One region of the Terrabacter aeriphilus genome, then DNA from elsewhere that is predicted to be linked to it. Evidence: riboswitches for the same ligand, from Rfam matches in the RefSeq annotation. Region 1 holds a riboswitch; each other region holds the start of a gene.
The links. A riboswitch is a leader RNA that binds a small molecule or an ion and turns the genes downstream of it on or off. The one in region 1 is predicted to bind S-adenosylmethionine.
Positions count from the first base shown of each region.

Region 1 (3,265 bases):
CGCGACGGCGTCGAGGTCGAGCAGGTCGAGCAGGTCGATGCCGGTCTCGCCGCCCCACGGCGGCACGACCGCGCGGATCGTCGGGTCGAGGAGCATGCCCGTGAGCTCGGCGGCGCGCGCCTCGCGCGGCCCGCTGACGTGGGAGGGCGCGTGGTTGAGCTCGCCGACCACGACCTCGAAGCCGCGGTCGCGCAGGCACGTGACGGCATACGTGAACCGACCCCAGAGGGCGTCGCCGACGCCCGAGCTCGGCGACGTGACGCCGATGCGGTCGCCGGGACGGAGCGGGGCGGGGTAGCGGATCGGCATGGCCGCCATCGTGCCAGCCATGCCGATCCGTCTCACCCCGGTTTCGGGGTCACACCTTGGCGGCGGTGAAACCCTGCTCGAGGTCGGCGAGGATGTCGTCGATGTGCTCGATGCCGACCGAGAGGCGCACGAGGCCGGGGGTGACGCCCGCGGCGAGGCGGTCCGCGTCGGGGCCCTGCGAGTGCGTCGTGGAGGCCGGGTGGATGACGAGCGAGCGCACGTCGCCGATGTTCGCGACGTGGCTGTGCAGCGTCAGGGCCTCGACGAACTTCTTGCCCGCCTCGAGCCCGCCCGCGATCTCGAAGGACAGCACGGCACCCGCGCCACGAGGGGTGTACTTCTCGGCAAGAGCGTGGGAAGGGCTGTCGGGCAAGGACGCCCACACGACGCGCTCCACCTGGTCGTGACCCTGGAGGAACGCGGCGACCTGGTGCGCGTTCTCGATGTGCCGCTCGATGCGCAGCGACAGCGTCTCGATGCCCTGGGCGATGAGGAAGGCGTTGAACGGCGACGCCGCGGGGCCGAGGTCGCGCAGCAGCTGCACGCGGGCCTTGAGGATGAAGGCGAGGTTGGCGCCGAGCGGGCTGCCCACGCCGAGGTCCCGGGCGAAGACGAGGCCGTGGTAGCTCTCCTCGGGGGTGTTGTAGTTCGGGAACTTCTCCGGGTCGGCGGCGAAGTCGAAGTTGCCTGAGTCGACGATGACCCCGGCGATCGACGTGCCGTGGCCACCGAGGTACTTCGTGGCCGAGTGCACGACGACGTCGGCGCCCCACTCGATGGGGCGGATGAGGTAGGGCGTCGCGACGGTGTTGTCGACGACGAGGGGCACGCCGTGCTCGTGGGCGACGGCGGCCACCGCCTCGATGTCGAGGATCTCGCTCTTCGGGTTGGCGATGGTCTCGCCGAAGAGGAGCTTCGTGTTCGGCCGGATCGCGGCCCGCCACGACTCGATCGAGGTGGGGTCCTCGACGAAGCCGACCTCGATGCCGAACTTCGGCAGGGTGTGCTTGAAGAGGTTGTAGGTGCCGCCGTAGAGGCTCGGCGAGGCGACGACGTGGTCACCGGCCTCGGCGATGTTGAGCACGGCGAGGGTCTCGGCGGCCTGGCCCGACGCGACGAGGAGCGCGCCCACGCCGCCCTCGAGGGCCGCGATGCGCTGCTCGACGACGTCGGTCGTCGGGTTCATCAGGCGGGTGTAGATGTTGCCGAACTCCTTGAGCCCGAAGAGGTTCGCCGCATGCTCGGTGTCGTTGAAGACGTAGCTCGTCGTCTGGTAGATCGGGAGCGCTCGGGCGCCTGTCGCGGTGTCGGCGCTCTGTCCGGCGTGGATCTGCTTGGTCTCGAAGGACCAGTGGGGCTCGGTCATCGGTCGTCCTGCTCTTCCTGGGTCGTGTCGATGACCGGGGCTCGGGATCGTCGTGACGACCCGGGCCCGTCGCACCGACGGGTCGGTGCGGGAGAGGAGCTCTCCGCGCTTGCCCGAGCGCCGGGTGGCGTCGACGGGCCAGGTCTTCACCCGGGGCACCCCACCGCGGTTGGAGGGTTGCCGGCCAGCGAGCCGGGGCTTGTCGCTGGCGCTCATGACCTGCCGTGAGTGTACGAACTCGTGTCCACCTGTCGGGAGGAGGTGTCCTCATCGTGGACGCCGGCAGGACTGGAGGTTGACGAGGTGTTCGAACACCTGTTCTAATTGAGGGCAGGGGAGGAGCTCGACGGGCGCTGGGGGAGGCGCCGTCGACGCAGGTGGGGAGGAGGGGCTCGTGCCGTACCTGACGACGTCGCCGAGCGATGCGGGACGCCCAGCGGTCCTCGGCGCCTTCGGACTTCGGCTGTGGCGCGTCAGCCCCGACTCCGACGGCCGCGACGGCGGGGGAGTCGGCCCGGGCCCGGAGGCGCAGGCCGGATCGGGCGCACCGGTGCGCGTCGGGTCGATCGCGGAGGCTCCCGATGGTTCGAGCGCTGACGCTCGCCCCGGCTCGCTCGCTGGGGCAGGTGTTCGGCCGGGCGACGCCGACCAGGCCACCCGTGACGAGCGGCTGCGCTCGGCCGAGCGTCTCGACGCCCTGGCGAGGGCGGGTGAGGACGTGCTCGCCGAGATCGAGGCGCTCGAGCGGGCCAAGGCGCGCGTCGAGGCCGACCTGCTCGCCGCCTACGGCACGCTGCACAGCATCGAGGCGCAGCAGATCGAGGCGTTGCCGGCCGGCGCACCGTCACGACTGGCGGGGGCGGTGTCGACCGACCGTGTCGTCGGTGAGGAGATCGCGCTCGCGACCGGGGTGGGCCCCGGGGAGGTGGCCCACCGGCTGGCCCTGGCGACGTCCCCGCGGCGTCACCGACTGGTCCTGCGGGCCCTTCGCGACGGGGCGATCACCCTGCAGCGCGCCCTGCAGGTCGTCTCCGAGACCGCCTGCCTGTCGGATGCCGACGTGGCGACCGTCGAGGAGTCGGTGCTGGCGCCGACGCGCGACGGCCTGCCGCTCTCGCAGCGCACCTTCACCTCGCGGCTGAGGCGAGCGGTCGCCGCGGTCGACGAGCTGGGTGCGGCCGAGCGGCGCAGCCGGGCGCGGGTGCGCCGCGGCGTGTACTGCCGGATGGTCGCGGACGGCATGGGGTGCCTGACGATGACGACCGATGCCGCGACGATCGCGGCGATCCTCGACCGGCTCGACGCGGCCGCCCGCACCCTACGGGCCGCCGGGGATCCGCGAACGCTCGACCAGCTGCGCTGCGACCTCATGGCCGAGGCCCTGCTGCGCGGCCACCTCGGCGCCGCGCGGAACGGCGCCCCCTGCCCCGGCTGCGGTGCTCCCGACGCACCGAACGGCGATCCGCGGGAGGGCTCTGCCAGCGGCGATCCGCGGGAGGGCTCTGCCAGCGGCGATCCGCGGGGGTCCGCGACGGTCGGCGAACCAGACGGACGGAGCGGTGAGGCGCCGGCGCGCGCGTGGATCGTCGT
Region 1 is NZ_BAABIW010000024.1:32,094-35,358, forward strand. Features, by position in the region: gene ABD979_RS16980 (LD-carboxypeptidase) at 1-330, opposite strand, end outside; gene ABD979_RS16985 (bifunctional o-acetylhomoserine/o-acetylserine sulfhydrylase) at 359-1,675, opposite strand; SAM riboswitch class IV at 1,776-1,895, opposite strand; gene ABD979_RS16990 (HNH endonuclease signature motif containing protein) at 2,070-3,265, shown strand, end outside.

Region 2 (3,265 bases), on a different contig from region 1:
GTGGGGCGGGGGTGGGGTCCCGGTGGGTCTGGTGGCTTCCTCTGCGTCGCGTCGTGTGGTGACGCACGGGGTGGGGGCGGGCTGTGGGCGTGGGCGTGGCGGGTGCCGGTGGGTCTGCTGGCGTTCTCTGCGCGTTGCGTCGTGTGGTGACGCGTCGGTAGCAGGCCGCATCGGACGCCGCCCAACAGCAGCTACGGCGGCGCGTGACGGAGACCGTGGCTGGGTCGCGTGGGGACGCCATGTGGGGACGCCATGTGGGGACGCCATGCAGAGGACTCGGGGGTGGGTGCCCGCGGTGAGGCAGTCAGGCGGTGGCTGGTCTGGGCGCGTCGGGTGGCGACGCAACGCAGAGGCGCGGGGAGGGTGCCCGGTGCAGGCTGTCGAGCCAGTGGTTGGTCGGTGCGCGTCGGGTGGCGACGCAACGCAGAGGGGCTGCGTGGCTCCACCCCGCTGGGTCAGCCCAACCGGGCCGGGTCACCAGGGGCGCTGGACCTCGACGTCGCGGGGGTCGGCGCCCTCGATGCTCCACCCTGCGTCGGTGCGGGTCCACGTGGCGTCGGTCCCCTCCTCGACGAGGCGGGAGACGGCCGCGACGAGACGCTCGACGCCCTCGAGCGTGCTGCCGAGACCGATGCTGGCCCGCACGGCCGTCGTGGAGCGCTCGCCCCACGGGTCGTCGAGCAGCTCGTCGACGAGCAGGTGCGCGCAGAACTTCCCGTCGCGCACCCCGATGCCGTGCTCGACCGAGAGCACCTGCGAGACGAGCGAGGAGTCCCAGCCGTCGACGGTGAAGGCGACGACGCCGACGCGGTCGTGCTCGTCGCCGAAGATCGAGAGCAGCTCGACCCCGGGAACCTCCTCGAGACCGGCCCGCAGGCTCCCGAGCAGCTGCTCCTCGTGCGCCTCGATCGCCTCGCGGTGGCGCGTGATCGTCGCGCAGGCCGCCGCGAGCGCGACCGCGCCGATGACGTTCGGGCTCCCGCCCTCGTGCCGTGCCGGGCCGGTGGCCCACGTCGTGCCGTCCTCGGTGACCGACCGGGTCGCGCCGCCGCCGAGCAGGTAGGGGTTGCCCGCGTCGAGCCAGTCCGAGCGCCCGGCCAGCACGCCGGCGCCGTAGGGCGCGTACGTCTTGTGGCCCGAGAAGGCCACGTAGTCGGCGTCCCAGGCGTCGAGGTCGATGGTCCGGTGGGCCGACAGCTGGGCGGCGTCCACGGCCACGCGCGCACCGTGCTCGTGCGCCAGGGCGGAGAAGCGCTCGATCGGCCACACCTCGCCGGTGACGTTCGAGGCCGCGGTGAGCACGACGAGGCGGTGCCGCGACGGGTGGTCGACGAGCGCCTCCTCGAGCAGCTGCCGGGCGTCCTCGACCGTCTGGGGAACGGGCAGGCGCACCGTGCGGAAGCGCCCCCACGGGAGCAGCGTCGAGTGGTGCTCGGTGCCGAAGACGAAGACGGTCGTGCGGCTGGGGAGCGCCTTGGACAGCAGCGCCCACGAGTCGGTCGTCGACCGGGTGAAGATCACGGTGTCGTCCGCGCGGGCGCCGACGAAGGCGGCGACCTCGGCGCGCGCCTGCTCGAACCACGCGCTCGTGACCCGCGAGGCGAAACCGGCGCCGCGGTGCACGGACGAGTAGGTCCGCAGGGCCCGGTCGACGGCCTCCCGCACCGTCTCGAGCGCCGGGGTCGACGCGGCGTGGTCGAGGTTCGCGTAGGCGACCTCGCCGTGCAGCGTCGGAACGCGCAGGTCCGAGCCGACGACGGCCGGCAGGCTGTGCGCCTCCGGCACGACGTGCAGCGTGCGCGTGCGCACGACCGGGGCGGTGGCGCCGCCACAGAGCGAGGAGGGGAGAACCGACATGACACTGCTCCTGGGTCCAGGGACCCACCGGTTGCAGGTCCGCGCTTGCCGGCCTCTGCGTCACGAACGCGCAGAGGACGGCCTGGTCGTCACCCGGAGCACCCCACCGCGGAGGAGGGTTGCTGGCCAGCGAGCCGGGGCTTGTCGCTGGCACTCATGACCTGCCGTCGAGGTTAGGGCCCCGGCTCGCGGGCTGTCCACCGTTCGGTCCTGCCGTGTCGCGATCTGAGACGCCCCGTGCGTCGAGGGCCCCGCGCCGGAGCCGGCCGAGGCCGCCGGGGATGCGGACGGCATACGGAATCGGGTGCTGTTGCGCGTGTGACGCGTGAGTTCGAAGGGGCGTTCACGTACGGTGCCAGCATGGCGACACGTCCGTCCGGCACCCAACGACCCAGCAGCGCAGCCACCTCGCGCGCCAAGGGTTCCTCGAGCGGCGCCTCGTCCCGCCCTCCGGCAGCGCGCTCGACGCGGCCGGCGCAGCGCAAGCCGGCGGCCCGCAAGCCGGCACCGAAGACGGCGAAGACGCGCGGGGGCGGGCTCCCCTTCCCGCTCGGCGCCGTGCGCAACACGTGGATGGGTGTCTCGCACCTCGCCGGCGGCGCGGTGCGCCGGGTCGGCCACAGCGCGGCCGAGCTCGAGCCCGAGCACCGCCGCGACGGACTGGGCTTCGCCCTGCTCGCGCTCGCGGTCGTCGTCGCCGCCCGCGAGTGGTGGGGTGTCTCGGGCACCTTCGGCCAGGTCGTGCACGCCGTCTTCGCCGGGACCTTCGGCCGCGTCGCGTACGCCGTGCCGCTCGTGCTGCTCGCCCTCGGCCTGCGCATGCTGCGCGCCCCCCAGGACGAGGCGGCCACGAACCGCGTCGTCGTCGGCACCATCGCCCTGACGTTCGCCGCCTGCGGGCTGGCGCACCTCGCCGACGGCATCCCGAACCCGCCCGACGGCGCCGACGGGATGCGCGCCGCGGGCGGCATCCTCGGCTTCCTCGCCTCGAGCCCGCTGGCGGCAGCCGTGTCGACCTACGGCGCGCTCGCCCTGCTCGTGCTGCTCGGCCTCTTCGGGTTGCTCGTCATCACGGCGACGCCCGTCAACATGATCCCCGAGCGGATGCGCCAGCTGCGGGCCCTCGTCATCCACCGCGAGGGCGACGACGGGGCCGACGAGCTCGACGCCCCCGCAGCCGCCGTGAAGCGGGCCCGTCGCAAGCCCGTCGACCTCGCCGAGCGCGACGGCGACGAGGCGTTCCGCCAGGCCGCGCAGAAGGCGAGCGAGGACTCCGCCAAGCCGCGACCGGGCGAGAAGCGGGCCACGGCCGCCGGGGTGCTCGCGCCCCGACCGGGCGGCCAGAAGGGCGGCGACAAGCCCGTCGAGCGCGTCATCGACGCCACCGACCCGAAGACCCTCGGCGCCC
Region 2 is NZ_BAABIW010000010.1:50,131-53,395, forward strand. Features, by position in the region: gene ABD979_RS07190 (aminotransferase class V-fold PLP-dependent enzyme) at 475-1,857, opposite strand; SAM riboswitch class IV at 1,894-2,019, opposite strand; gene ABD979_RS07195 (FtsK/SpoIIIE family DNA translocase) at 2,218-3,265, shown strand, end outside.
Region 2: linked by a shared signal. The riboswitch ahead of ABD979_RS07190 (aminotransferase class V-fold PLP-dependent enzyme) and the one ahead of ABD979_RS16985 (bifunctional o-acetylhomoserine/o-acetylserine sulfhydrylase) in region 1 are both predicted to bind S-adenosylmethionine.

Region 3 (3,265 bases), on a different contig from region 1:
TTGCTCCCGCGCAGGAGGCATTCCTCCGCTGCTCTCTTGAGCGCCGCACGACCTTCTTTGGTGGCGACATAACCAACGACAATGGCCACTTTCCCGGACCTCCTTGGGACGGAAACACCCAGCTGGTCGAACCGTACCCGAAAACCCGGGTGTGGGAGGGGCGCCCGGCGACGACCTCCGGGCGGCCTCAGCCGCGCGACAGCGCCTCGCGCAGGATGCGCCCGACCTGCTCCTCCTCGATGAGGAAGCCGTCGTGACCGAAGGCCGAGGTGATGTGCGCCCGGGTGGAGCGCGGCAGCGCGGCGTGCAGCTGGTCGGAGAGCCGCGGCGGGTAGAGCCGGTCGGTGTCGACGGAGACGACCGTGCAGTCGGCGACGACGCGCGCGAGCGCCGCCTCGAGGCCGCCGCGGTCGCGCCCGACGTCGTGGGAGTTCATCGCCTCGGTGAGCACGACGTAGGAGTTGGCGTCGAAGCGTCGCGAGAGCTTGCCCGCGTGGTGGTCGAGGTAGGACTCCACGGCGAAGCGACCGCGCTCCCCCGCCCGCAGGGGGTCCTCGCCGAGCTGCGGGCGACGGCCGAAGCGGTCGTCGAGCTCGAGCTCGGTGCGGTAGGTGACGTGCGCGATGCGTCGGGCCAGGCCGAGCCCCGTGACGGGGCGGCGGTCGGTGTCGTAGTAGTCGCCGCCCGCGAAGTCCGGGTCGCTCCGGATGGCGAGCAGCTGGGGCTGGCACCAGGCGATCTGGTCGGCCGTGGCGTAGGGCGTCGACGCGAGCACGACGCACCGGTCGACGTCGTCGGGGTGCGTCACCGCCCACTCCAGGGCGCGCATGCCGCCCATCGAGCCGCCGACCACCGCGGCCAGCCGGCTGATGCCGAGGCGGTCGAGCAGGGCGCGCTCGACCGCGACCTGGTCGCGCACGGTGACGTAGGGGAAGCGGCTGCCCCACGGCCGCTCGTCCGGCGCCTGGCTCGCGGGGCCCGTGCTGCCCTGGCACCCGCCGAGCACGTTCGCCGCGATGACGAACCACTCGTCGGGGTCGACCGGCTGACCCGCGCCGATGAGGGCGTTCCACCAGCCCGGCGAGGGGTGACCGTCGCCGGCCTCGCCGACGACGTGGCTGTCGCCGGTCAGCGCGTGCTCGACGAGGATGACGTTGTCGCCGGCCTCGTTGAGCCGCCCCCACGTCTCGTACGCGATGCGGACGTCGGGCAGCACGCCCCCGCGTTCGAGCTCGACCTCGCCGAGCTCGGCGAAGCGGCGTCGCCCGACGGGGTCGCCGGTGCGCCAGGCGCCGTCCTCGGACGCCCCGGGACCGTGGCCGACGACCGGGGCCACGGGTGCCTGCGGCCGGCCCGGGCGTGCGGCCGGCGTCGGGCGTCGCGTCGTGTGCTGCCGGTGGGTGACGGTCATCGGGGTTGCTCCTGCTCGCTCGCGCTTGCACGCATCCGGGGACGGATGCGGCCGGGTCCTCACCCGGGGCACCCCACCGCGAAGGAGGGTTGCCGACCAGCGAGCCGGGGCTTGTCGCTGGTACTCATGACCTGCCCACGATCCTACGGGAGCCCGGCCCGATGGCCGAGGCTCTCGTCCACGTCGTGGACGCCGGATCCCACGCGCGACTCACGTGCAGCGGTGCGGCCGCAGGCCGCCGTCGAGCGCGTCCCGCAGCAGCCCGGCCAGCACGTGCCCGGGCTCCAGCTCGAGCGCGCGGTCGACCGCGACCCGGGCCCGGGCCCCGTCGCCGCACCACCACGCCACCGCCGCCACGAGCGACAGCAGGGGCGCCGCGTGGACGGCGGGCGTGAGCCGGCAGACCTGCTCGAGCCGCGCCTGCACCACGTGGGGCAGCGTCGCCTCCTCCCAGGCGTCCCAGTCGTCCCCGGCGAGGTCGTCGAGGAGGCCGAGGTCGTCGACGTCGTCCAGCTCGTCGAGGGCGTCCTGCTCGTCGAGGGCGCCCGGTTCTTCGAGGTCTTCGAGGTCGTCGCCCCCGCCACCGTCGTCACCGAGGAGCTCGTCGTCACCGCCCGCCTCGCCGGCGTCGCCGGCCGAACCGGCACCACCGGCGTCCTCCGTTGCTGAGCCGTCGTCCCTGCCGTCCGCGCGCTGCTCCGGACCGGAGAGGTCGACGACGTCACCGAGCAGCCGGTCCTGCGGGGACGCCGCCCCGAGCAGGCGCAGGCCCGGCCCGAGGAACAGCTCGAGGGCCGGCGCGAGCACGTCCGGCGGCGGCCCGAAGACGCTCGAGCCGGGGCAGAGCCACGCGATGACCGCGTCGCGCACGAAGGCGTCGCGCAGCGGCCCCACGAGAGCCGGCAGCCAGTGCTCGATGCCGTAGCCGACGATGTCGCCGCGCAGCACGCCGCCCCAGGCCACGAGCGCGTCGTCGACGAGGAACTCGAGGGGCGTGAGGTCGTCGTCCAGCACACCGAACCGGGCTCCCGCCCGGGCCGCACCGCGGGCCCGGCCCGCCCCGGGCCCCCGACCGCTCCCCCGCGCACCACCCGGCCGGCCGGTCCTCGGCCGACCGGACCTCCCGCGGCGCGACCACCCGCCCGCGTTCGCGTAGCGCCGCTGCCAGTCCTCGACGGACCGGCGCGCGAGGTCGTGCCGCGGCGCGTCGCGCGCGAGCGGCTCGACGAGCCGTGCGAGCTCGCTGCGGTCCGGGAGCACCGCGTGCCCCAGCGCGACGTAGCTGGCGACGGCCGGCACGTCGGCGAGCTCGGGCACCGGCCACCCCTGCTCCGGGCACCGTGCGGAGTGCAGGTCCCACCAGCGCCCCTCGCGCACGACGAGGCGCTCGCGCAGGCCCACGTCGTGGGCGTCCAGCCCGTCGGCGAGGGCGCCGAGCAGTGGCAGCGCCTCGTCGCGGTCGTCCTCGAAGGCCACGAGCGCGACCGCCGTGGGCGCCTCCGTCAGCAGCGTCGGCAGCAACCGGGCCGCGGCCAGGGGCGCCAGCTCCGGGCCGACGAGGTCCAGGCGGGCGACGAGACCGAGCCGGGCGCCGCGGAAGCAGGCGACCACGACGCTCCGGATCGGCTGGAACCCGAGGTGGTAGGGAAGGATGGTCAGCAGCTCGGCCGGCCCGGCCAGGGAGATCTTCGGCATGCGACGAGCCTCGTCACGTCGCCGCCTCTGCGACAGGCCCCGTCCCCAACCTGTGGACGACCCCGCCTGGCCCGCGGGGGGTGTGGATTCAGCGCTCGAGGCGCCTGCGCACGGTCTCCATCGCGTAGTCGGTCGCCGCCCGGCGCATCCCCTCCGGCA
Region 3 is NZ_BAABIW010000020.1:179,163-182,427, reverse strand. Features, by position in the region: gene ABD979_RS16260 (universal stress protein) at 1-89, opposite strand, end outside; gene metX (homoserine O-acetyltransferase MetX) at 188-1,411, opposite strand; SAM riboswitch class IV at 1,428-1,543, opposite strand; gene ABD979_RS16250 (DUF4192 family protein) at 1,622-3,106, opposite strand; gene ABD979_RS16245 (DUF1232 domain-containing protein) at 3,195-3,265, opposite strand, start outside.
Region 3: linked by a shared signal. The riboswitch ahead of metX (homoserine O-acetyltransferase MetX) and the one ahead of ABD979_RS16985 (bifunctional o-acetylhomoserine/o-acetylserine sulfhydrylase) in region 1 are both predicted to bind S-adenosylmethionine.